Regions from separate parts of the Pseudomonas sp. McL0111 genome, predicted to be linked through region 1. Evidence: predicted binding sites of a transcription regulator. Region 1 holds the regulator's gene; each other region holds the start of a gene.
What was found. The regulator sigma-54, encoded in region 1, starts transcription at its own class of promoters, with help from an activator protein. The targets are predictions, from matches to a motif close to ANTGGCATNNANNTTGCTNT.
Positions count from the first base shown of each region.

Region 2: a site for sigma-54 is predicted at 1,540-1,559, ahead of ACTWLJ_RS11495 (pilin). Genes of this name have one in related genera too.
Region 3: a site for sigma-54 is predicted at 2,760-2,779, ahead of ACTWLJ_RS26645 (circularly permuted type 2 ATP-grasp protein). Genes of this name have one in related genera too.
Region 4: a site for sigma-54 is predicted at 2,219-2,238, ahead of glnA (type I glutamate--ammonia ligase). Genes of this name have one in related genera too.

Region 1 covers NZ_CP199585.1:528,555-534,136, reverse strand. The annotation lists gene ACTWLJ_RS02595 (ZIP family metal transporter) at 1-393, shown strand, start outside; gene ACTWLJ_RS02590 (HPr family phosphocarrier protein) at 478-753, opposite strand; gene rapZ (RNase adapter RapZ) at 769-1,626, opposite strand; gene ptsN (PTS IIA-like nitrogen regulatory protein PtsN) at 1,629-2,093, opposite strand; gene hpf (ribosome hibernation-promoting factor, HPF/YfiA family) at 2,106-2,414, opposite strand; gene ACTWLJ_RS02570 (RNA polymerase factor sigma-54) at 2,488-3,978, opposite strand; gene lptB (LPS export ABC transporter ATP-binding protein) at 4,165-4,890, opposite strand; gene lptA (lipopolysaccharide transport periplasmic protein LptA) at 4,890-5,435, opposite strand; gene lptC (LPS export ABC transporter periplasmic protein LptC) at 5,422-5,582, opposite strand, start outside.
Region 2 covers NZ_CP199585.1:2,512,110-2,517,691, reverse strand. The annotation lists gene ACTWLJ_RS11505 (DUF2845 domain-containing protein) at 1-140, shown strand, start outside; gene ACTWLJ_RS11500 (BON domain-containing protein) at 401-757, opposite strand; gene ACTWLJ_RS11495 (pilin) at 1,053-1,493, opposite strand; gene pilB (type IV-A pilus assembly ATPase PilB) at 1,719-3,416, shown strand; gene ACTWLJ_RS11485 (type II secretion system F family protein) at 3,419-4,636, shown strand; gene ACTWLJ_RS11480 (prepilin peptidase) at 4,638-5,510, shown strand; gene coaE (dephospho-CoA kinase) at 5,507-5,582, shown strand, end outside.
Region 3 covers NZ_CP199585.1:5,941,828-5,947,409, reverse strand. The annotation lists gene ACTWLJ_RS26665 (PLDc N-terminal domain-containing protein) at 60-251, shown strand; gene speE (polyamine aminopropyltransferase) at 487-1,362, shown strand; gene ACTWLJ_RS26655 (hypothetical protein) at 1,645-1,878, shown strand; gene ACTWLJ_RS26650 (ribonuclease E inhibitor RraB) at 2,091-2,438, shown strand; gene ACTWLJ_RS26645 (circularly permuted type 2 ATP-grasp protein) at 2,812-4,221, shown strand; gene ACTWLJ_RS26640 (alpha-E domain-containing protein) at 4,234-5,184, shown strand; gene ACTWLJ_RS26635 (transglutaminase family protein) at 5,181-5,582, shown strand, end outside.
Region 4 covers NZ_CP199585.1:1,149,110-1,154,691, reverse strand. The annotation lists gene ACTWLJ_RS05200 (DUF4124 domain-containing protein) at 1-428, opposite strand, end outside; gene glnA (type I glutamate--ammonia ligase) at 716-2,122, opposite strand; gene thiI (tRNA uracil 4-sulfurtransferase ThiI) at 2,453-3,907, shown strand; gene typA (translational GTPase TypA) at 4,050-5,582, shown strand, end outside.

The DNA.
Region 1 (5,582 bases):
ATCCCTGAAGGCATGGCTGTCGGTGTTTCTGCCGGCGGCGGCATGCCTGACGCCGATAGCCTCGCGATGGGCATTGCCCTGCAGGATGTGCCGGAAGGTCTGGTGATTGCGCTGGTATTGGCTGGGGCCGGGATGTCGCGGGTCAAGGCGTTCCTGATCGGCGCGGCGTCAGGATTGGTCGAGCCGGTATTTGCGCTGCTCTGCGCCTGGCTGGTCAGTCTTGCGCAGTTGTTGTTGCCGCTGGGGCTGGCGTTGGCGGCAGGTGCGATGCTGCTGGTGGTCACTCACGAAATCATTCCGGAGTCGCGACGCAATGGTCACGACAAAATGGCCAGCCTTGGGCTGTTGAGCGGGTTCTGTCTGATGATGGTGATGGATACTGCGTTAGGCTAAAACAAAAAGATCGCAGCCTGCGACAGGGAAACACATTCCAACTGTAGGAGCTGCCGCAGGCTGCGATCTTTTGATCTTTTATGATCAACCGCCTTCGTCGAAGTAGTTGTTGATCAACGCCACCAGCGCATCCAGCGCTTCCTGTTCCTGATGCCCTTCGGTACTCAAGTAGATTTTGGTGCCCTTGCCGGCCGCCAACATCATCATAGCCATGATGCTTTTGCCATCGACCGTGGTTGCTGGCGTGCGTCCGACTCTGATCGAGCAATCCTGAAACTGTCCCGCGACGCCAACGAATTTGGCCGATGCCCGGGCATGCAGGCCCAGTTTGTTGATGATTTCAATTTCCAGAGCAGGCATCGCGGTGTGAATCCTTTAAGTGAGGTCGCGGTGGCGGACCTGGACATTCTTCAGGGTTTTCTGCAGGGCCTGACCCAGACGTTCGGTCAGGTAGACGGAGCGGTGATGCCCCCCGGTGCAGCCAATGGCAATGGTGACGTAGGCGCGATTGCTCGCGGCGAAACGCGGCAGCCACTTGTGCAGGTAAGCGAAAATGTCCTGGAACATTTCTTCGACTTCCGGCTGGGCTGCCAGGTATTCGGCTACCGGCTCATCAAGACCCGATTGTGCGCGTAGCTCCGGTTTCCAATATGGATTGGGCAGACAACGCACATCGAACACCAGATCCGCATCCACCGGCATGCCGCGCTTGAAGCCGAACGACTCGACCAGAAACGCCGTACCCGGCTCCGGCTGGTTCAGCAGGCGCAGCTTGATGGTGTCGCGCAACTGGTACAGGTTCAGATTGGTGGTGTTGACCTTGAGGTCGGCCAGGTCGGCAATCGGGCCGAGCAGGGCGGTTTCATCGTTGATCGCTTCAGCGAGCGAACGGTTGGCGGTGCTCAGCGGGTGACGACGACGGGTTTCCGAGAAACGCTTGAGCAGGGTTTCTTCGTCGGCATCCAGATACAGCACGTCACACTGAATATGGCGACTGCGCACTTCTTCAAGTAGCTCGGGGAAGCGCGAGAGATGGCTTGGCAAGTTGCGCGCATCAATCGAAACGGCCACTAACGGTTGGGCCAGTTCGGTGTGGATCAGCGCGCGTTCGGCCAATTCCGGCAACAAACCTGCAGGCAGGTTATCGATGCAGTAGTAGCCGTTGTCCTCAAGAACATCGAGCGCGGTGCTTTTACCTGAGCCGGAACGGCCACTGACGATGATCAAACGCATGATTACTGCCCGTTTTGTTCGTCCAGTACAACCTGGTACAGGGCTTCGTTGCTTGAAGCGCTGCGCAATTTATCGCGCACGTCCTTGCGATCCAGCATGCTGGCGATCTGACGCAACAATTCCAGATGCGCATCGGTAGCAGCTTCCGGCACCAGCAGTACAAACAGCAGATCAACCGGTGCGCCGTCGATGGCGTCGAAATCGATGGGTGCTTCGAGGTGAATCAAGGCGCTGATGGGCGCTTCGCAGCCTTTCAGGCGGCAGTGGGGAATGGCGATGCCGTTGCCAAAACCGGTAGAACCGAGTTTTTCACGGGCGATCAACGCCTCGAAGACATCTTGCATCTCCAGATCCGGCACTTCGCGGGCGATCAGGTTGGCAATTTGCTCGAGGGCTTTCTTTTTACTGCCGCCCGGCACGTTCACGAGGGAACGGCCGGGGGTCAGGATACTTTCAAGTCGGATCATGGGATGGGGGAGTTAACGACCGGTCGCGCCCTGGAGGAGGCTCTGGGTCTTTTCCTTATGCTTTTTGAGTTGTTTATCCAGCTTGTCGGTAAGGGCGTCAATGGCTGCATACATGTCGGTATGTTCAGCGTTGGCGACCACTTCGTTGCCGGGTATATGCAAGGTGGCTTCGATTTTCTGTTTCAACTTCTCGACCGTCATCGTGACCTGCACGTTGGTGATTTTGTCGAAATGCCCCTCGAGCCTCTTGAGTTTGAGCTCGATGTATTCGCGCAGGGGCTTGGTCACTTCCAGTTGGTGTCCACTGATGTTGACTTGCATACCGCTTCTCCTTCGTTGCCAGTGCATAAAGCGGCAGGCCGAAAAGCCTGCCACTGGAACGCTGTAACGTGGCTTACATCAACCGCTTGCGTTCGCTCGAAGGCGCGATCCCGAGGGATTCGCGGTACTTGGCGACGGTGCGGCGAGCCACCTGAATGCCTTGTGCCTCCAGTAAACCAGCGATCTTGCTGTCACTCAACGGCTTTTTCTGATTTTCCGCGGCAACCAGTTTTTTGATGATCGCGCGGATCGCCGTGGACGAGCATTCACCGCCTTCGGAGGTACTGACGTGGCTGGAGAAAAAGTATTTCAGCTCATAAATACCGCGCGGGGTATGCATGAATTTTTGCGTGGTAACCCGGGAAATCGTCGATTCGTGCATGCCGACCGCTTCGGCGATGTCATGCAGGACCAACGGCTTCATGGCCTCGTCGCCATATTCCAGGAAGCCGCGCTGATGCTCGACGATCTGAGTGGCTACTTTCATCAGGGTTTCATTGCGGCTTTGCAGGCTCTTGATGAACCAGCGGGCCTCTTGAAGCTGATTGCGCATGAAGGTGTTGTCGGCGCTGGTGTCGGCGCGACGGACGAAACCGGCGTACTGCGCGTTGACCCGCAGGCGTGGTACCGATTCCTGGTTCAACTCGACCAGCCAGCGCTCGTTGTCCTTGCGCACGATCACGTCGGGTACGACGTACTCGGCTTCGGCGGACTCGATCTGTGAGCCCGGGCGCGGATTGAGGCTCTGCACCAGCTCGATGACCTGACGCAGTTCATCTTCCTTGAGCTTCATGCGGCGCATCAACTGGCTGTAGTCGCGGCTGCCGAGCAGATCGATGTAGTCGGTCACCAAACGCTTGGCTTCGCTCAGCCACGGGGTCTTGGCTGGCAGCTGACGCAATTGCAGCAACAGGCATTCGCTCAGATTGCGCGCACCGATGCCGGCGGGTTCGAACTGCTGGATGCGGTGCAGGACGGCTTCGATCTCGTCCAGCTCGATGTCGAGCTCCGGATCGAACGCTTCAAGAATTTCTTCGAGAGTTTCGTCGAGGTAGCCCTGATTATTGATGCAATCGACCAGGGTCACAGCGATCAGGCGATCGGTGTCGGACATCGGCGCGAGGTTCAGTTGCCACAGCAGATGGCTTTGCAGGCTTTCGCCGGCAGAGGTGCGGGTGGTGAAATCCCACTCATCATCATCGTTGCTTGGCAGGCTGCTGGCGCTGGTCTGGTAGACGTCTTCCCAGGCAGTGTCTACCGGAAGCTCGTTGGGAATGCGTTCGTTCCATTCGCCGTCCTCGAGGTTATCCACCGTCGGGGCGGTTTCCTGATAGGAGGGTTCCTGGATTTCGGTGGGTTTCTGTTCGGGGTTGTCGGCCAGGGGATCAGTGTTGTCGAAGTCTTCGCCTTCTTCCTGGCGTTCGAGCATCGGATTGGATTCCAGAGCCTCCTGGATTTCCTGTTGCAGATCCAGGGTCGACAATTGGAGCAGGCGGATGGCCTGTTGCAGCTGCGGTGTCATCGTCAGCTGCTGGCCCATTCTCAAGACTAGCGATGGTTTCATGGCAGGGGCTTAACACCTTATTCGCCGGCGCTCATGCGCCATCCACTACAGGGCGCCGGAGCGCCAAACTTAAGCAAATTATATGCCTGAAACTGCGGTGTTTGCCTAGGGTGCTGTAACAATTAAAGCGAATTAAACCTGCTTCATCGTTACAGCACCCGGGCGGCTGACCGAGTACCGTCGTGCTTACAAGCGGAACTCGTGGCCCAGATACACTTCCTTGACCAGATCGTTGGCCAGGATGGTCGCGGAATCACCTTCGGCGATCAGTTGACCGTCGTTGACGATGTAGGCGGTTTCGCAGATATCCAGGGTCTCACGCACGTTGTGGTCGGTGATCAGTACACCGATGCCCTTGGCCTTGAGGTGATGGATGATCTGCTTGATATCGCCGACCGAAATCGGGTCGACACCGGCGAACGGTTCGTCGAGCAGGATGAATTTCGGCGCTGTGGCCAGGGCGCGAGCAATTTCCACCCGGCGGCGTTCACCACCGGACAGACTCATGCCGAGGTTGTCGCGGATGTGGCTGATGTGGAATTCCTGCAGCAGGCTTTCCAGCTCCTTGCGACGACCGGCCTTGTCGAGTTCCTTGCGGGTCTCGAGGATGGCCATGATGTTGTCGGCCACTGACAGTTTGCGGAAGATCGACGCTTCTTGCGGCAGATAGCCGATGCCCGCAGTAGCGCGGCCATGCATTGGCTGATGGCTGACGTCCAGATCATCGATCAGTACGCGGCCCTGATCAGCCTGCACCAGACCGACGATCATGTAGAAGCAGGTGGTCTTGCCGGCGCCGTTCGGGCCAAGCAGGCCGACGATCTGCCCGCTGTCGATCGACAGGCTGACATCACGCACAACCTGGCGGCCTTTGTAGGCCTTTGCCAGATGCTGAGCTTTCAGAGTTGCCATTACTGGGTCTTCTCGTCGGTTTTCTTCTTCGGCTGGATCACCATGTCGATGCGCGGACGCGACTCGGTGACCTTGCTGCCGGTAGCGCGACCGGCACTGGCCAGTTTTTTCACCGTGTCATAGACGATTTTCTCGCCTTGAGTGGTGTTGTTGTCCTTGTCGACAACCTTGGCCTTGTCGATCAGCACGACACGGTTTTGCGCGGCGTGGTACTGGATGGTCACGCCCCAGCCCTGCACAGGTTTGGTATCACCCTGGGTTTGCAGTTGCTCGAAGTAGGCGAGATTGCCCACCGAAGTCACCACGTCGATATCGCCAGCCGGCGTACGAGTGATGGTTACGGTGTTGCCTTTAACGATCATCGAGCCCTGGGTGATGATCACATCACCTTTATAGGTAGCGATGCCGTTCTTGTCGTCCAGTTGGGCGTCGTCGGCTTGAATGCGGATAGGTTGCTGCTGATCGTTCGGCAGAGCCCAGGCGCTCACGCTTCCCAGTGCTGCGCCCAGACTGAGCAAAATAGGGAGGGTTTTAACGAGCCTCATACTGTCCTCTTACGTTCGATAGCAGGTGTATCCTGCTTTCCTTCAAATATGCCTTCATTCCCACGCCAGTCGATACACCGCCAGCGCCGTCGATTCTAACGGGTTGCTGGGTCTGCGCATATTGCTGCTGCGGGAACACTGTCATAC
Region 2 (5,582 bases), 2.0 Mb from region 1:
TGGGCTACAAGCGCAGTGCCAATCGCCGGGAAGAGTTCCAGGTCGAAGAATGGACCTACGGCCCGAACAACGGCATGTATCAGTACCTGCGCTTTGAGGGCAACCGGCTACGCCAAATCACCAGCAAACGCGGCAACTGATCTTTCCCATGTGGGAGCGAGCTTGCTCGCGAAAGCGTCGTATCAGTCAACCACCCGGTCAACTGACAGTCAGCATTCGCGAGCAAGCCCGCTCCCACATTTGTTTTGCACCGACCTGAAATAGAACAGGCCCCGACACAAGTGCCGGGGCCTGTAATGACCACATCCATGTGGCCGGTCGCATGAACTCTCAAGTGCGGCAGACGTATTGCTCGGCCCGTCTGTCGCGCCTTCTCCCGGTCCAGGCGAGAAGCCTTGTCTTACTCGGCTTTCAGGCCGTCAGCGGAAACCGCTTTGACGCCTTTGATTTTCTTGGCGATAGAGACTGCCATGTCTTTTTGCGATTCAGTCACTGCAACAGTCGACGACAGCGACACTACGCCTTTGTTGGTTTCGACTTTGATATCGGTGCCTGGGATGCCTTTTTCGGTTACCAGATCGCTTTTGACTTTGGTAGTGATCCAGGTATCGGAAGTAGCTTCTTTAGCCTTGGTCATTTCACCGGCTGCCAGAGTCATTGGCGCCTGGGTAGCCTGGGTGGATTGTGCAAATGCACCGGAAGCCATGGTCAGGGTCAGCGCGGTAGCAGCAGCGGCAGTGATAGCGAACTTCTTCATACGAGTAACTCCTGTTTTTCTGGAAAGTCTGCTGCTTGTCTTGTCAGCAGGGTTACCAGATACATTGCGAAGGCTGTGCCAACTTTCAGAAAGACAATAAACCTTTATAAATCAACAAGTTATAAATTGGTGTTTTTTTCGGAATCATGCATTTTGCATGACCAGCGAATTATCTACATGCAACATGCGGTTTTTTGCAAAGTTCCTAACACGCTGAAATTATTGAAGGTTTTGTTTGGCGCCGAACAAATGAAAATGCCCCGCAAGCGGGGCATTTGGCAATCGCACTAGCGAATCAAGTACCGGTGGCGGTGCAGCCTTTTGGCGAGTAGTCGGCATTGACAGTGGTGCCACAGCTCCAGACGCCAGATGTGCTGCCAGTTGCCGCGCCGGTGCGGGTCAGCGTGATGGTTTTACCCAGTACCGGACCTGGCGCGTTCACCAATGTGCAGGTAATCGTGCCCGCCCCGGTCGACGCAGTACCCGAAGCAGCCAATGTGCAATTGGATGTTGTCGCTGTTGCGCTACCTGCAACGTTGGTCAGTGATGGGTCAGTACCTTGATTGATAGTGTCTTCGAACGGCACTTTGAGAGCGCTGATCTCAGCCAGACCGGCCGTTACCTTGGATCGCGCCTGATATTTCGAATATTGCGGCAACGCAATGGTCGCCAGAATGCCGATGATCGCGACGACAATCAGCAGCTCGATCAGAGTAAAACCTTGTTGTTTTTTCATAGACACGCTCCATGCATGAGTCGAAATCTCATGATCTGAACAAGACCCAGCACGGCCCATGCCAATCCCTTTAACGCCTGTACACAGGGGGCGAACCCGGTGTGCCGCACTTTCCTACAACCTCTAGTCGCACTATCTGACACTTTTTGTCACCTGCGCCGGACGTGTTTGGCGCTGTCACTTGACTAGGCTATAAGTCATTGACTGTCAGTATCCGGAATCCCCATGAATGACATCGCGTTGAGCGGTCTGGCCAAACAACTGGTGCAGGCCGAACTGCTTACGGAAAAGAGCGCACAGCAAGCCTGGCAACAGGCCCAGCGCAATCGCCTGTCGCTGGTCAGTTATCTGGTGCAGAACAAACTGGTGAAGAGTTCGCAGATCGCCGAAATCGCCTCGGAGCATTTCGGCATGGCGTTCCTTGATCTGAACTGTCTGGACAAGGAAACCCAGCCCAAAGGCCTGGTCAGCGAGAAACTGGTTCGCCAGCACCATGCCCTGCCCCTGTGGCGGCGCGGCAACAAACTGTTCGTGGGGATTTCCGACCCCAGCAATCATCAAGCAATCAATGACATTCAGTTCAGCACCGGGCTGAGCACCGAAGCCATATTGGTGGAGGACGACAAGCTCAGTGACGCCATTGAAAAGTTTTTCGACACTCACGCCAGCGGCCTCGAAGATATGGCCGACGTCGATCTCGAAGGCCTCGACATCGAGTCTCCCGACGACCAGAAACAGGAAATTACCGGCCTCGATGCCGACGATGCGCCAGTGGTGCGCTTCGTTCACAAGATGTTGCTCGATGCGATCAAGAGTGGTTCTTCCGACCTGCACTTCGAACCCTATGAGAAAAACTACCGAGTGCGGGTGCGCACCGACGGCATCCTGCGTGAGGTAGCGAAACCGCCGATCCAGTTGGCCGGACGCATCGCCGCACGCTTGAAAGTCATGGCCAGCCTGGATATCTCCGAGCGGCGCAAACCGCAGGACGGTCGCCTGAAAATGCGTCTGTCGAAAACCAAATCGATCGATTTCCGGGTCAACACCCTGCCCACCCTGTGGGGCGAAAAAGTGGTGATCCGGATTCTCGATCCGTCCAGCGCGCAGATCGGCATCGACGCGCTCGGTTATGAGCCGGTGCAAAAAGACCTGTACATGGCGGCGCTGAAACAACCGCAGGGAATGATTCTGGTCACCGGCCCCACTGGTTCGGGCAAGACCGTGTCGCTGTACACCGGGCTGAATATCCTCAATACCGTCGACATCAACATTTCCACCGCCGAAGACCCGGTGGAAATCAACATGGAAGGGATCAACCAGGTCAACGTCAATCCCCGGCAGGGGCTGGACTTCGCTCAGGCGTTGCGTTCGTTTCTGCGTCAGGACCCGGACGTGATCATGGTCGGCGAAATCCGCGACCTCGAAACCGCCGAGATCGCGATCAAAGCCGCGCAGACCGGTCACCTCGTACTGTCCACCCTGCACACCAACAGCGCGGCAGAAACCCTGACCCGCCTGCACAACATGGGCATTCCCGGCTTCAACATCGCCACCTCGGTCAGCCTGATCATCGCCCAGCGTCTGGCTCGAAAGTTGTGCAGCCACTGCAAGAAACCGATCGAGATCCCCCGCGAAACCCTGATCAAGGAAGGCTTCCCCGAGGAACGTATCGGCAGTTTCACTATCTATGAGCCGGTCGGTTGCGATCACTGCAATGGCGGCTACAAAGGACGCACAGGAATTTATGAAGTGGTGAAAAACACCCCCGACCTGCAACGGCTGATCATGGCCGAAGGTAACTCACTGGAGATCGACATCCAGATGCGTCGCGACGGCTTCGACGATCTGCGTACTTCAGGTCTGCACAAGGCCATGCAAGGCATCACCAGCCTTGAAGAAATCAACCGGGTTACCAAGGACTGAACATGGCGGTCAAGGCAGCGAAAATCAGCATCTACGCCTGGGAAGGCACGGACAAGAAGGGCAGCAAGATCAGCGGAGAATTGAGCGGGCAGAACCCGGCGCTGATCAAGGCGCAATTGCGCAAACAAGGGATCAACCCCGGCAAGGTACGCAAGAAATCCGTTTCGCTACTCAACTTCGGCAAACGCATCAAGGCTCTGGACATCGCCCTGTTCACCCGGCAAATGGCGACCATGATGAAGGCCGGCGTACCGCTGTTGCAGTCGTTCGACATCATTGGCGAAGGCTTCGATAACCCGGCCATGCGCAAGCTGGTGGACGAGGTGAAACAGGAGGTCGCTTCCGGTAACAGCTTCGCCGCTGCACTGCGCAAGCATCCAAAATATTTCGACGAACTGTATTGCAACCTGGTGGATGCCGGCGAGCAGTCCGGCGCCCTCGATACCCTGCTGGAACGGGTCGCCACCTATAAGGAAAAGAGCGAAAGCCTCAAAGCCAAGATCAAGAAAGCCATGACCTACCCGACTGCAGTGGTGCTGGTGGCAATGGTGGTCACCGGGATTCTGCTGGTGAAAGTCGTGCCGCAGTTCCAGTCGGTGTTTTCCGGATTCGGCGCCGAGTTGCCGGCGTTCACTTTGATGGTGATCAACATTTCCGAGTTCATGCAGCAATGGTGGTGGGCCTTGCTCGGGCTGCTGATTGCGGCGTTCTTCGGCACCCGTCATGCGCTGAAAACATCCCAGGCACTGCGCGACCGCAAAGACGCCTGGCTGTTGAAAGTACCGCTGGTGGGCACGCTGATGTACAAGTCTGCCGTGGCGCGGTTCGCCCGGACCCTTTCCACCACGTTCGCCGCTGGTGTTCCATTGGTCGAAGCGCTGGACTCGGTCGCCGGCGCGGCGGGCAACGTGGTGTTCAAACGCGCCGTGCTGCGCATCAAGCAGGACGTATCCACCGGTATGCAGCTGAATTTTTCAATGCGTGCCACCGGGGTATTCCCGAACATGGCGGTGCAGATGACAGCGATTGGCGAAGAGTCGGGCGCGCTGGACGAGATGCTCGACAAGGTCGCCGGATTTTACGAGGACGAGGTGGATAACATGGTCGACAACCTCACCAGTCTGATGGAGCCCTTCATCATGGTCGTACTCGGCGTCATCGTCGGCGGCCTGGTGGTGGCCATGTACTTGCCAATCTTCCAACTCGGCTCAGCGATCTGACATGCCTATCGACGAACTCTTCGACCTGTATCCGCTGGCTTTTGTCTGTACCGCATTATTGCTGGGCCTGGTGGTTGGCAGCTTCCTCAATGTAGTGATCTGGCGCCTGCCGAAAATGCTCGAGCGCGAATGGCGTCAGCAGGCTCACGACGTTCTCGGTTTGCCGCTCGAAACGCCACTGCCGGTCTACAACCTGATGTTGCCCCACTCGCAATGCCCGCATTGCGCACACCGAATCCGCGCCTGGGAAAACATTCCGCTACTCAGTTATCTATGCCTGCGCGGGCGCTGCTCGGCATGTGCCGCGCCGATCAGCAAACGTTATCCACTGACGGAACTGGCCTGCGGACTTCTCTCGGGGTTCGTCGCCTGGCATTTCGGTTTTGGCTGGCCGGCGTGCCTGCTGATATTCCTGACATGGGGCTTGCTGGCGATGAGTCTGATCGACACCGAGCATCAATTGCTGCCCGACGTGCTGGTGCTGCCATTGCTGTGGTTGGGATTGATCGTCAACAGTTTCGGACTGTTCGTGCCGTTACCCGATGCGTTGTGGGGTGCAGTGGCCGGTTACATGTCGCTGTGGTCGGTGTTCTGGCTGTTCAAGCTGATCACTGGCAAGGACGGCATCGGGCACGGCGACTTCAAGCTGCTGGCGCTACTGGGGGCCTGGGGCGGCTGGCAGATTTTGCCGCTGACGATCCTGCTTTCGTCGCTGGTAGGCGCAGTTATCGGGGTGATTCTGCTGCGCCTGCGTAACCAGAAAAACTCGACGCCGATCCCCTTTGGGCCGTATCTGGCAATTGCCGGCTGGATTGCCTTGCTCTGGGGTGGTCAAATAACCGGCTTCTATTGGCAGTTTGTCGGTTTGAAATGAATACCCCTGTGGAAAAACCCTGGATTCTCGGTCTGACCGGCGGCATCGGCAGCGGCAAAAGCGCGGCGGCCC
Region 3 (5,582 bases), 990 kb from region 1:
GGAACCCTGCTCAGGCCCGTCTATCCTAAGAGTGGATGCCACTACTCTGGAGCGACACCATGGGTTCCACGTTCAACGGTCTGATCGGCCTGATCATTCTTGCCCTCGACATCTGGGCCATCATCAATGTGCTGAAAAGCGGCGCCGAAACCGGGATGAAAATCCTCTGGGTGCTACTGATCATCCTCCTGCCAGTGCTGGGCCTGATCATCTGGGCCATCGCCGGGCCACGGGGCAACGTCCGGATCTGACGCGATCTCCAGAACAACCTGGAACCTGTGGGAGCTGGCTTGCCAGCGATTGGATCAGCGCGATGTCATCGACAGACCGCGTTGATTGCATCGCTGGCAAGCCAGCTCCCACAGGGATTGTGGTTTGCCGATCAACAGAGGTTCGACCTGTCATCTTGCGCAACGTAGAATGCGCGCCTTTCCCGGGCAATCTGCACCACGATCGGCGCCCGCGCATTCATCGGAGCACTTCACCATGACCGTCAACAAAACCAGCGAGTACCTGGAAACCCTCTACGAAGGCTACGGCCAGCGTTTTCGCATGGAAAAACTGCTGCACGAAGTGCGCACCGAACACCAGCATCTGGTGATCTTCCAGAACCCGCGCATGGGCCGGGTCATGGCGCTGGACGGCGTGATCCAGACCACCGAAGCCGACGAATTCATCTACCACGAAATGCTCACCCACGTACCGATCCTCGCCCACGGCAGCGCCAAGCGCGTGTTGATCATCGGCGGCGGTGACGGCGGCATGCTGCGCGAAGTGACCAAACACGCAGGCGTCGAACACATCACCATGGTCGAGATCGACGGCACCGTGGTCGACATGTGCAAAGAGTTCTTGCCGAACCACTCCAAGGGCGCCTACGACGATCCACGTCTGAACCTGGTGATCGACGACGGCATGCGTTTCGTCGCCACCACCACTGAAAAATTCGACGTGATCATCTCCGACTCCACCGACCCGATTGGTCCGGGTGAAGTGCTGTTCTCGGAAAACTTCTACCAGGCCTGCCACCGCTGCCTGAACGAAGGCGGGATTCTGGTGACGCAGAACGGCACGCCGTTCATGCAGATCGACGAAGTCAAAACCACCGCCGGTCGCCTGCGCAGCCTGTTCCCGGACTGGCACTTCTATCAGGCGGCCGTGCCGACCTACATCGGCGGCTCGATGACGTTTGCCTGGGGCTCGACCAATCCGGCTTACCGCAAACTGAGCCGTGAAACCCTGCAGCAGCGCTTCATCGGCAGCGGCATCGTCACGCGCTACTACAACCCGGAAATCCACATCGGCGCGTTCGCCTTGCCGCAATACGTGCTGCAAGCGATCAACAAGCCAGGCAACGACTGATCCCCTGCTGATAAATCCTCTGTGGCGAGAGGATTTATCCCCGTTGGGATGCGAAGCGTCCCCAAAACCGCACAATGCGGTGTAGCGGATAGAACGCATTTGCTGATTTCACGACTGCTTCGCAGCCGAACGGGGATAAATCCCCTCACCACAAAAGCCTTTCCCACAGGCTTGATGTGATTTTCTTCATGTTCGGCCGCTGTAATCCTTTTGAACCAACTCTCAGTATTCAAAGTCGAGATATAGGTAAGCCCATCTACGGGTTTGATCGAGGAGGCACCGATGCAAAAGTGGAAAGTCACTTTCGTGGACGATCATGGTGAAACGATCAATGAAGTCTTCGAGTGCGAGGAATGCCCGAACCATGAGCAGGCCGCCAAACTCATCAAAGGCCGGCTGCTTCCCGTTGCCGCCGAACTGGACCTGAACGATCTGGAAGGGCGCACCGTCGATGCTGGCGTGAAAAACCTGAAAACCCAGAACAGCATCGAAATCCGCAGTATCACTCCCGTCTGAAATTCTTCTAGTCATCTTCATCTCCAGACCTTGGCAGCGGCTCTATCTTGAGGCTACTCTGCAATCGAGATCAGCGAATGGATCGCTAAGGTCTGGTCTTGTCAGCTACATGCTTGCTTCCCGCCGACAACACGGTTGTCGTAGCGCCTTGGTCAATCGACCCGGTGCAGGGAATACGGAAAGTCTATCCATCTATGCGAGGGGGACGATTCATGAGCACAGCCTATCAAGAAGACATCAGCACCCACGTGCTGCGCCGCATGAAAGAAGGCGGTTTCGATTTTTCCCGATTCCATCCCATCGAGTTCTACGCAATTTTCCCGGACGAGGAGCGGGCGCGCAGGGCGGCAGGCAAATTTCGCGGTGAATCCATCAATGCTCAGGTCAGCGTGCGCGACGACGGCGCGTGGGCCCTGGAGCTAAGCAAAGTGATGTACGCGACCTACGACGACATCGGCGATTTCGAACAGGGCTTTTCCGCCGTGGTCGAGCCGTTGGGCGGCATTATCGAGGGTTGGGGTGTCAAGCAGGAGGTGCGCAACCGCCATCGCCTGAACTGACTCAGTGTGCGGATGTTGAACAACGGCTGGCCTTCGGGTCGGCCGTTGTCGTTTTTGAGGCGCAAAAAAAAGCCACCTGGGCAGGTGGCTAAAGGGAAGAGCGATTGAGCTGACAACTCCTGCAATGAAGTTTCCAGCGAATGTGCGGATTATCCGCAGCCAACAGCGAGCAGTGAAATCAACTCTGACTATGCTGGTGATAGGCGATTGCACTGCGTCGCAATGAAGCGGGGGCGGTCTGGTTGGGGCATTGGCCGCACAGGAATGGTGCGGTGCCGGCGGCGTCATTATCCAACCGATTGAAATCAAAGCGTTTCTGCCGATGGCACGGGCCTTGCGATGGTCTGGATGTCCGGGTGACAAGGAGTACGGCATGATCCGCACCTATTTTGATGAGATGTACGACGCTGGCGGCCAGGTCCGCCCGCATTATCGGGAGTTCGCCCGTTGGCTTGCCGAGACGCCTGACGAGCTTCTCGCCCAACGGCGACGCGAGGCCGATCTGCTGTTTCATCGCGCCGGGATTACCTTCACGCTCTACGGAGACGAGCAGGGCACAGAGCGCCTGATTCCTTTCGATACTATTCCGCGCAGCATCCCCGCCAGCGAGTGGCGGATTGTTGAACGTGGCTGCATCCAGCGGGTCAAGGCGTTGAACATGTTCCTCGCCGACCTCTATCACGAGCAGCGCATCATCAAGGCCGGGATCATTCCGGCTGAGCAGGTGCTGGCCAACGAGCAATATCAGTTGGCGATGCAAGGGCTGGATCTGCACCGCGATATCTATTCACACATTTCCGGCGTCGATCTGGTGCGCGATGGCGATGGCACCTATTACGTGCTCGAAGACAACCTGCGCACCCCGAGCGGCGTGAGCTACATGCTCGAAGACCGCAAGATGATGATGCGCCTGTTCCCCGAGCTGTTCGCCGCTCAGCGCATTGCGCCTATCGACCATTATCCGAACCTGTTGCTCGACACCCTGAAAAGCTCCAGCCCGATTGATGATCCGAGCGTGGTGGTGCTGACGCCCGGGCGTTTCAACAGCGCGTTTTTCGAGCATGCCTTTCTCGCACGAGAAATGGGCGTTGAGCTGGTCGAGGGGGCGGACTTGTTCGTGCGTGACGACAAGGTCTTCATGCGCACCACCGACGGCCCGAAATCGGTCGATGTGATTTACCGTCGCCTCGACGACGCCTTCCTCGATCCGCTGGCGTTCAATCCGGATTCAATGCTGGGCGTGCCGGGGCTGCTGTCGTCCTATCGCTCCGGCAACGTGGTGCTGGCGAACGCCATCGGCACCGGCGTCGCCGACGACAAATCGGTGTACCCGTTTGTCACCGACATGATTCGTTTCTACCTCGATGAAGAACCGATCCTGAAGAACGTGCCGACCTGGCAGTGCCGCAATCCGTCTGAACTTTCCCATGTGCTGGCCAATCTTCCAGATCTCGTAGTCAAGGAAACCCAGGGCTCCGGCGGTTACGGAATGCTGGTCGGGCCGGCGTCAACCAAGGCGGAGATCGACGCCTTCCGCGAGCGGATCAAAGCCAAACCCCACGCGTACATCGCGCAACCGACGTTGTCGTTGTCGACCTGTCCGACCTTTGTCGAAAACGGTATTGCGCCGCGCCACATCGACTTGCGCCCGTTCGTCTTGTCGGGGCGCGAAACGCGGGTCGTACCGGGCGGTTTGACCCGGGTCGCGCTGCGTGAAGGCTCTCTGGTGGTGAATTCATCCCAGGGTGGCGGAACCAAGGACACCTGGGTGGTCGAGGATTGAAGGAAGCTTGCCATGTTAAGTAGAACTGCCTCGGATCTGTATTGGATGTCGCGTTACCTGGAGCGGGCGGAAAACCTCGCACGGATGCTCGACGTCAGCTATTCGCTGTCGCTGATGCCGCAAGACGGGCGCGGTGATGGTTTGCACGAACTGGCTATGCCGCTGCTGATTACCGGCACCCTCGACGATTACCTTGAGCGCCACGGTGAGCTACACGCCGAACGGCTGCTGCATTTCTTCGCCCTCGATGCCGCCAACCCGGCGAGCATCTACAGCTGCCTCGGCTCGGCGCGGGCCAGTGCGCATGCGGTACGTGGGCGAATCACCGCTGACATGTGGGAAAACATCAATTCCACCTGGCTGGAGATTCGCGGCATCGCGCAGCAAGGCCTCAGTCGTTATGGCATGAGCCGTTTTTGCGAGTGGATCAAGGAGCGTTCGCACCTGTTCCGTGGCGCGTCTTACGGCACCATCATGCGTAACGATGCGTTCCGCTTTATTCGCCTCGGTACCTTTATCGAACGTGCGGATAACACGCTTCGGCTGCTCGATGCCCGCTACGAAATGGCTGGTGATCAGGCCGAAGCAGTCAGCGACGGCACGGCCCACGCCTACTATCAGTGGAGTGCTTTGCTGCGGGCCTTGTCGTCGTTTGAGGCCTACACCGAAATCTACCGCGACGCACCCGGCGCCCGGCATGTTGCCGAACTCCTGCTGTTGCGCGCCGATGTACCGCGTTCGCTAAGGGCCTGCACCGAAGAGATCGACCAGATTCTCGCGCAACTGCCCGGCGCTAACGGCCGCCCCGCGCAACGGCTCGCCGCCGAAATGGATGCACGCCTGCGCTATACCGGCATCAATGAAATCCTCGAGGAAGGCCTGCACGCCTGGCTGACCGAATTCATCCCGCTGGTGCGCCAGCTGGGCAACGCTATTCACAGTTCCTACCTGGAGGCTGCATGAGACTTTCCATAAGCCACGAGACCACCTATCACTATGAAGATCAGGTGCGGGCGAGCATCCAGTACCTGCGACTGACACCCCACGACAGCGAGCGTCAGCATGTGCTGAGCTGGCAGCTCGACCTGCCGCGTCCGGTGCGTGCGCAACTCGATCCGTTCGGCAATATCCTGCATGTGCTGACCATGGATGAGCCGCACGAGGCGATCATCATTGGTGCTCGCGGTCAGGTCGATATCGACGAATTGCGCGAGGCTGAGCATGAGAGCCAGTCGGCGCTGCCATTTTTGCGTTTCACCCGGCTGACCGAGGCTGATGAGGCATTACGAGCGTTTGCAGCCAAAACCTGCAAACAGCGCCGCGACCGCACTGGGCTGATTGATTTGATGCACGGCCTGAAT
Region 4 (5,582 bases), 620 kb from region 1:
GCGAGTCGATGCTCACCGCGATCAACATTCACCAGTTGCAGGATCGGCACGTTGCTTGGCTGGCCGTAAGGCTGATCATCGAGCACCAGCCGTAATTGATGAGGTGGTTGCAGGCGCGGCTTGATCTGCACGTTGACGGTGAAGGTGCCGTTGTTGGCGCGCAGCGCTTCTTCGGTCGGCAGGCCGCCGAGTTCGAGGACTTCGTAAACATTGCGGGGCGGCTGGCTGCTGTCCGTATTGGGCTTCGGCGTGCTCGGTGCTTGCGGCTCAACGCTGTTGAGCGGCGGTAAATCCACGGTTTGCGCCTGCACCCCACCGGGTGAATGATCGCTGTAGACCGTGTTGCCGTTGGCATCGGTGTACTTGTAGATCTGCGCGGCGGCGGGGAGGGCGATCACCAGCAACAGGAAAAGAAAACCACGACCCATGAAATCGACCGATAAACGATGAGATTGGATTGCAGCATAGGTCAGGGGTAGCGGTAAGCCCAACCCTGCACACATCCAGAGATCATTCAGGCACCAAAATTCCCCTGTGGGAGCGAGCTTGCTCGCGAAGGCGTCGTGTCAGTCGCCATCTCTTTCAATGACCTGGCGCATTCGTGAGCAAGCTCACTCCCACCTGAGTTCTTCATTGGCCATGAAATTCAGGCAATAAAAAAGGCCTCCCGAAGGAGGCCTCTTTTTGTCACGCCGCGTAACGCGGCGCTACCGGATCAGCAGCTGTAGTACAGCTCATATTCCAGTGGGTGTACGAAGGTGCGGACTTTGATTTCTTCTTCGGATTTCAGCGCGATGTAAGCGTCGATGAAGTCGTCGGAGAACACGCCGCCCTTGGTCAGGAACGCACGGCCCTTGTCCAGCTCTTCCAGGGCTTCTTTCAGGCTGCCGCAAACTTGTGGGATCTCTTTCGCCTCTTCAGGCGGCAGGTCGTACAGGTTTTTGTCAGCTGCGTCGCCAGGGTGGATCTTGTTCTGGATACCGTCCAGGCCGGCCATCAGCAGTGCTGCGAAAGCCAGGTACGGGTTGGCAGCCGGGTCCGGGAAGCGTGCTTCGATACGGCGGGCTTTAGGGCTCGACACGTAAGGAATACGGATCGAAGCGGAACGGTTACGAGCCGAGTAGGCCAGCATTACCGGAGCTTCGAAGCCTGGTACCAGACGCTTGTAGGAGTTGGTAGCCGGGTTGGTGAAGCCGTTCAGGGCCTTACCGTGCTTGATGATGCCGCCGATGAAGTACAGAGCGGTGTCGGACAGGCCGGCATAGCCTTCGCCAGCGAAGGTGTTCTTGCCGTCTTTCCAGATCGACATGTGTACGTGCATGCCCGAACCGTTGTCGCCGTACAGTGGCTTCGGCATGAAGGTCGCGGTGCGGCCGTATGCGTCAGCAACGTTGTGTACAACGTACTTCAGGGTCTGGGTTTCGTCGGCTTTCTTCACCAGGGTGTTGAACTTGACGCCGATTTCGTTCTGGCCGGCAGTCGCCACTTCGTGGTGGTGAACTTCAACGGTCAGGCCCATTTCTTCCAGCGCGTTGCACATGGAGGTACGGATTTCGTGGTCGTGGTCGAACGGTGGAACCGGGAAGTAGCCGCCTTTGACGCCTGGACGGTGGCCCTTGTTACCGCCTTCGATGTCCTGGTCGGACATCCACGAAGCTTGCTCGGAGTAGATCTTGAACATCGAGCCGGAGATGTCCGACTTGAATTTCACCGAGTCAAAGATGAAGAACTCTGGCTCTGGACCGGCGAACACGGTGTCACCGATACCGGTGGCTTTCAGGTGTTCTTCGGCACGCTTGGCGATTGCACGCGGGTCGCGGTCGTAGCCTTGCATGCTCGACGGTTCGATGATGTCGCACACCAGAATCAGCGTGGTGTCTTCGGTGAACGGGTCGAGAACGGCAGTGTCATCGTCCGGCAGCAGGATCATGTCGGAGGCTTCGATGCCTTTCCAGCCAGCGATGGAGGAACCGTCGAACATTTTGCCGACTTCGAAAAAGTCGTCATCCAGCGCATCGCGAGCCGGCATGGTCACGTGGTGCTGAGTGCCTTTGGTGTCCGTGAAGCGCAGATCAATCCACTTGACGTCATGATCTTTGATGAGTTGAACCGACTTCGACATAGTGTCCTCCGGGTGGCTTCGGGCTTAGTAGTGGATGCCCTTAGAATGTGGGTGATGCCGGCGCGAATACTCTGCCAAGGCAACCTGCCTCACAAGGGAGCAAATTGCATGCCAGTGCCCCAGCATGGGTTTTTTGCCCCAAATTCACGCTTATAAAGCTGTAAAGCGCATTAATGGTGAAAATATCGCCCTCTAATGTAGCGTCTTAATCGAAAAATGACCTGTTTTGGTGCGCGCAAAACCTTCTGCATATTAACTGGTTAAACCTTGAGCAATTTCCGCTATAATCCGCGCCCCCCTTTTTCGGCTGGCCCTGCGCGCGCTGTTTTCATGAAACTAATCGTAAAAGTCTTCCCCGAGATCACCATCAAGAGTCGACCTGTCCGGACGAAATTCATCCGCCAGTTGGCCAAGAACATCCGCACCGTGCTCCGCGATCTGGACCCGGCGGTGGTGGTTAACGGTGTCTGGGACAATCTCGAGCTGGAAACCCGCGTTACCGACCTCAAAGCCTTGAAAGAGATGGGTGAGCGCCTGACTTGCATGCCAGGCGTCGCGCACTATTTGCAGATCGACGAGTACCCGCTGGGCGACTTCGACGACATCACCGAGAAGTGCAAAGAGCACTACGGCGATGCACTGGCCGGGAAGATTTTCTCGGTGCGCTGCAAGCGTGCGGGCAAGCACCCGTTCAGCTCGATGGACGTCGAAAAATACGTCGGCAGCAAACTGCGTCGTGAATGCGGTGCTGCCGGAATCGACCTGAAAAAGCCGGAAATCGGAGTTCGCATCGAAGTTCGCGACAAACGGTTGTTTGTGATCCACAGCCAGCACGAAGGCATCGGCGGTTACCCGCTCGGCGCACTGGAGCAGACGCTGGTATTGATGTCCGGCGGCTTTGACTCAACCGTTGCGGCCTACCAGATCATGCGACGCGGTTTGATGGCGCACTTTTGCTTCTTCAATCTTGGCGGGCGTGCCCACGAATTGGGCGTGATGGAAGTCGCGCACTTCATCTGGAAGAAGTACGGCAGCTCCCAGCGCGTGCTATTTGTCAGTGTGCCGTTTGAAGAAGTTTTGGGCGAAATTCTCGGCAAAGTCGATAACAGTCATATGGGCGTCGTGTTGAAGCGTATGATGTTGCGCGCGTCGTCGAGCATTGCCGACCGCCTGCAGATTGATGCGCTGGTTACCGGCGAGGCGATCTCCCAGGTTTCGAGCCAGACGCTGCCGAACCTGTCAGTGATCGACTGTGTGACCGACAAACTGGTCCTGCGACCGCTGATCGTCGCGCACAAGCAAGATATCATCGACACGGCCAACGAGATCGGCACTGCCGATTTCGCCCGGCATATGCCGGAATACTGCGGCGTTATCTCGGTCAATCCGAAGACTGCCGCCAAACGTGGCCGCGTTGAGCATGAAGAAAAAGAATTCGACATGGCGGTGCTCGAGCGTGCGCTCGCAAACGCCAAACTGGTTCCGATCGATCGGGTGATCGACGAGTTGGGCCAGGATTTGCAGATTGAAGAAGTCGGCGAAGCGCTGGCCGGTCAGATCGTTATCGACATCCGTCACCCGGATGCCGCCGAGGATGACCCGCTGGAACTCGACGGCGTAGAAATACAGACGATGCCGTTCTACGCAGTGAACGCTCGTTTCAAGGAACTGGACCCTACACGCCAGTACCTGCTGTATTGCGACAAAGGCGTCATGAGTCGCCTGCATGCCCACCATTTGCTCAGTGAGGGGCATGCCAATGTGCGCGTTTATCGACCGAGCTAAGTGCCCGGGGCTGTTTGCCTGTGGCTTGCGTCACCGGCCCCCCGACGCCGCCGTCAAGCTGTAACGGCTTTGCCGGACTCTACTGTTAATCGCTGCCACCAGTTGTTGTCAGCACACCGAATCCTCTGATCGAGATACACAAGTGATCGAAAATCTACGCAACATCGCCATCATTGCTCACGTTGACCATGGTAAAACCACCCTGGTAGACAAACTCTTGCGTCAATCCGGCACCCTGGAGCGCAACGAGCTCAACGACGAGCGCGTGATGGACTCCAACGACCAGGAGAAAGAGCGCGGTATTACCATTCTGGCGAAAAACACCGCCATCAACTGGAACGGCTACCACATCAACATCGTGGACACCCCGGGCCACGCCGACTTCGGCGGCGAAGTTGAACGCGTAATGTCGATGGTTGACTCCGTTCTGCTGCTGGTTGACGCTCAAGACGGCCCTATGCCGCAAACCCGTTTCGTGACCAAGAAGGCTTTCGAAGCCGGCCTGCGTCCGATCGTGGTCATCAACAAGGTTGACCGTCCAGGCGCGCGTCCGGACTGGGTTCTGGACCAGATCTTCGACCTGTTCGACAACCTCGGTGCTACCGAAGAACAGCTGGACTTCAAAGTCGTCTACGCCTCGGCCCTGAACGGCATTGCCGGTCTGGAACACACCGACATGGCTGAAGACATGACCCCGCTGTACCAGTCGATCGTCGACAACGTACCTTCGCCGAAAGTCGACCGTGACGGTCCGTTCCAGATGCAGATTTCCGCTCTGGACTACAACAGCTTCCTGGGTGTTATCGGCGTTGGCCGTATCGCTCGTGGTCGCATCAAGCCGAACACTCCGGTTGTCGCTATCGACGCCGACGGCAAGAAGCGCAACGGTCGTATCCTGAAGCTGATGGGTCACCACGGTCTGCACCGTATCGACGTTGAAGAAGCAGCTGCCGGCGATATCGTCTGCATCAGCGGCTTCGACCAGCTGTTCATCTCCGACACTCTGTGCGACCCACTGAACGTCGAAGCGATGACTCCGCTGACCGTTGACGAACCAACCGTTTCCATGACCTTCCAGGTAAACGACTCGCCTTTCTGCGGTAAAGAAGGCAAGTTCGTGACTTCCCGTAACATCAAGGAACGTCTGGACAAAGAGCTGCTGTACAACGTTGCTCTGCGCGTTGAAGAAGGCGACACCGCCGACAAGTTCAAAGTCTCCGGCCGTGGTGAGCTGCACCTCTCGGTACTGATCGAAACCATGCGTCGCGAAGGCTTCGAAATGGGTGTTGGTCGTCCGGAAGTGATCATCCGCATGGTTGACGGCGTGAAGCACGAACCGTACGAAAACGTGACCATCGACCTGCCGGAAGAATCGCAAGGTTCGATCATGGAACAGATCGGTATCCGTAAAGGCGACCTGACCAACATGGTTCCGGATGGCAAGGGCCGTGTGCGCCTTGAGTACAACATCCCGGCCCGTGGCCTGATCGGTTTCCGTAACGAGTTCCTGACCCTGACCTCCGGTGCAGGCATCCTGACCTCGATCTTCGACCGTTACGACGTGATGAAGTCCGGCGACATGTCCGGCCGTCAGAACGGCGTGCTGGTTTCGGTTGCTACCGGTAAGGCTCTGACTTACTCGCTGGAAACCCTGCAAGCTCGCGGCAAACTGTTC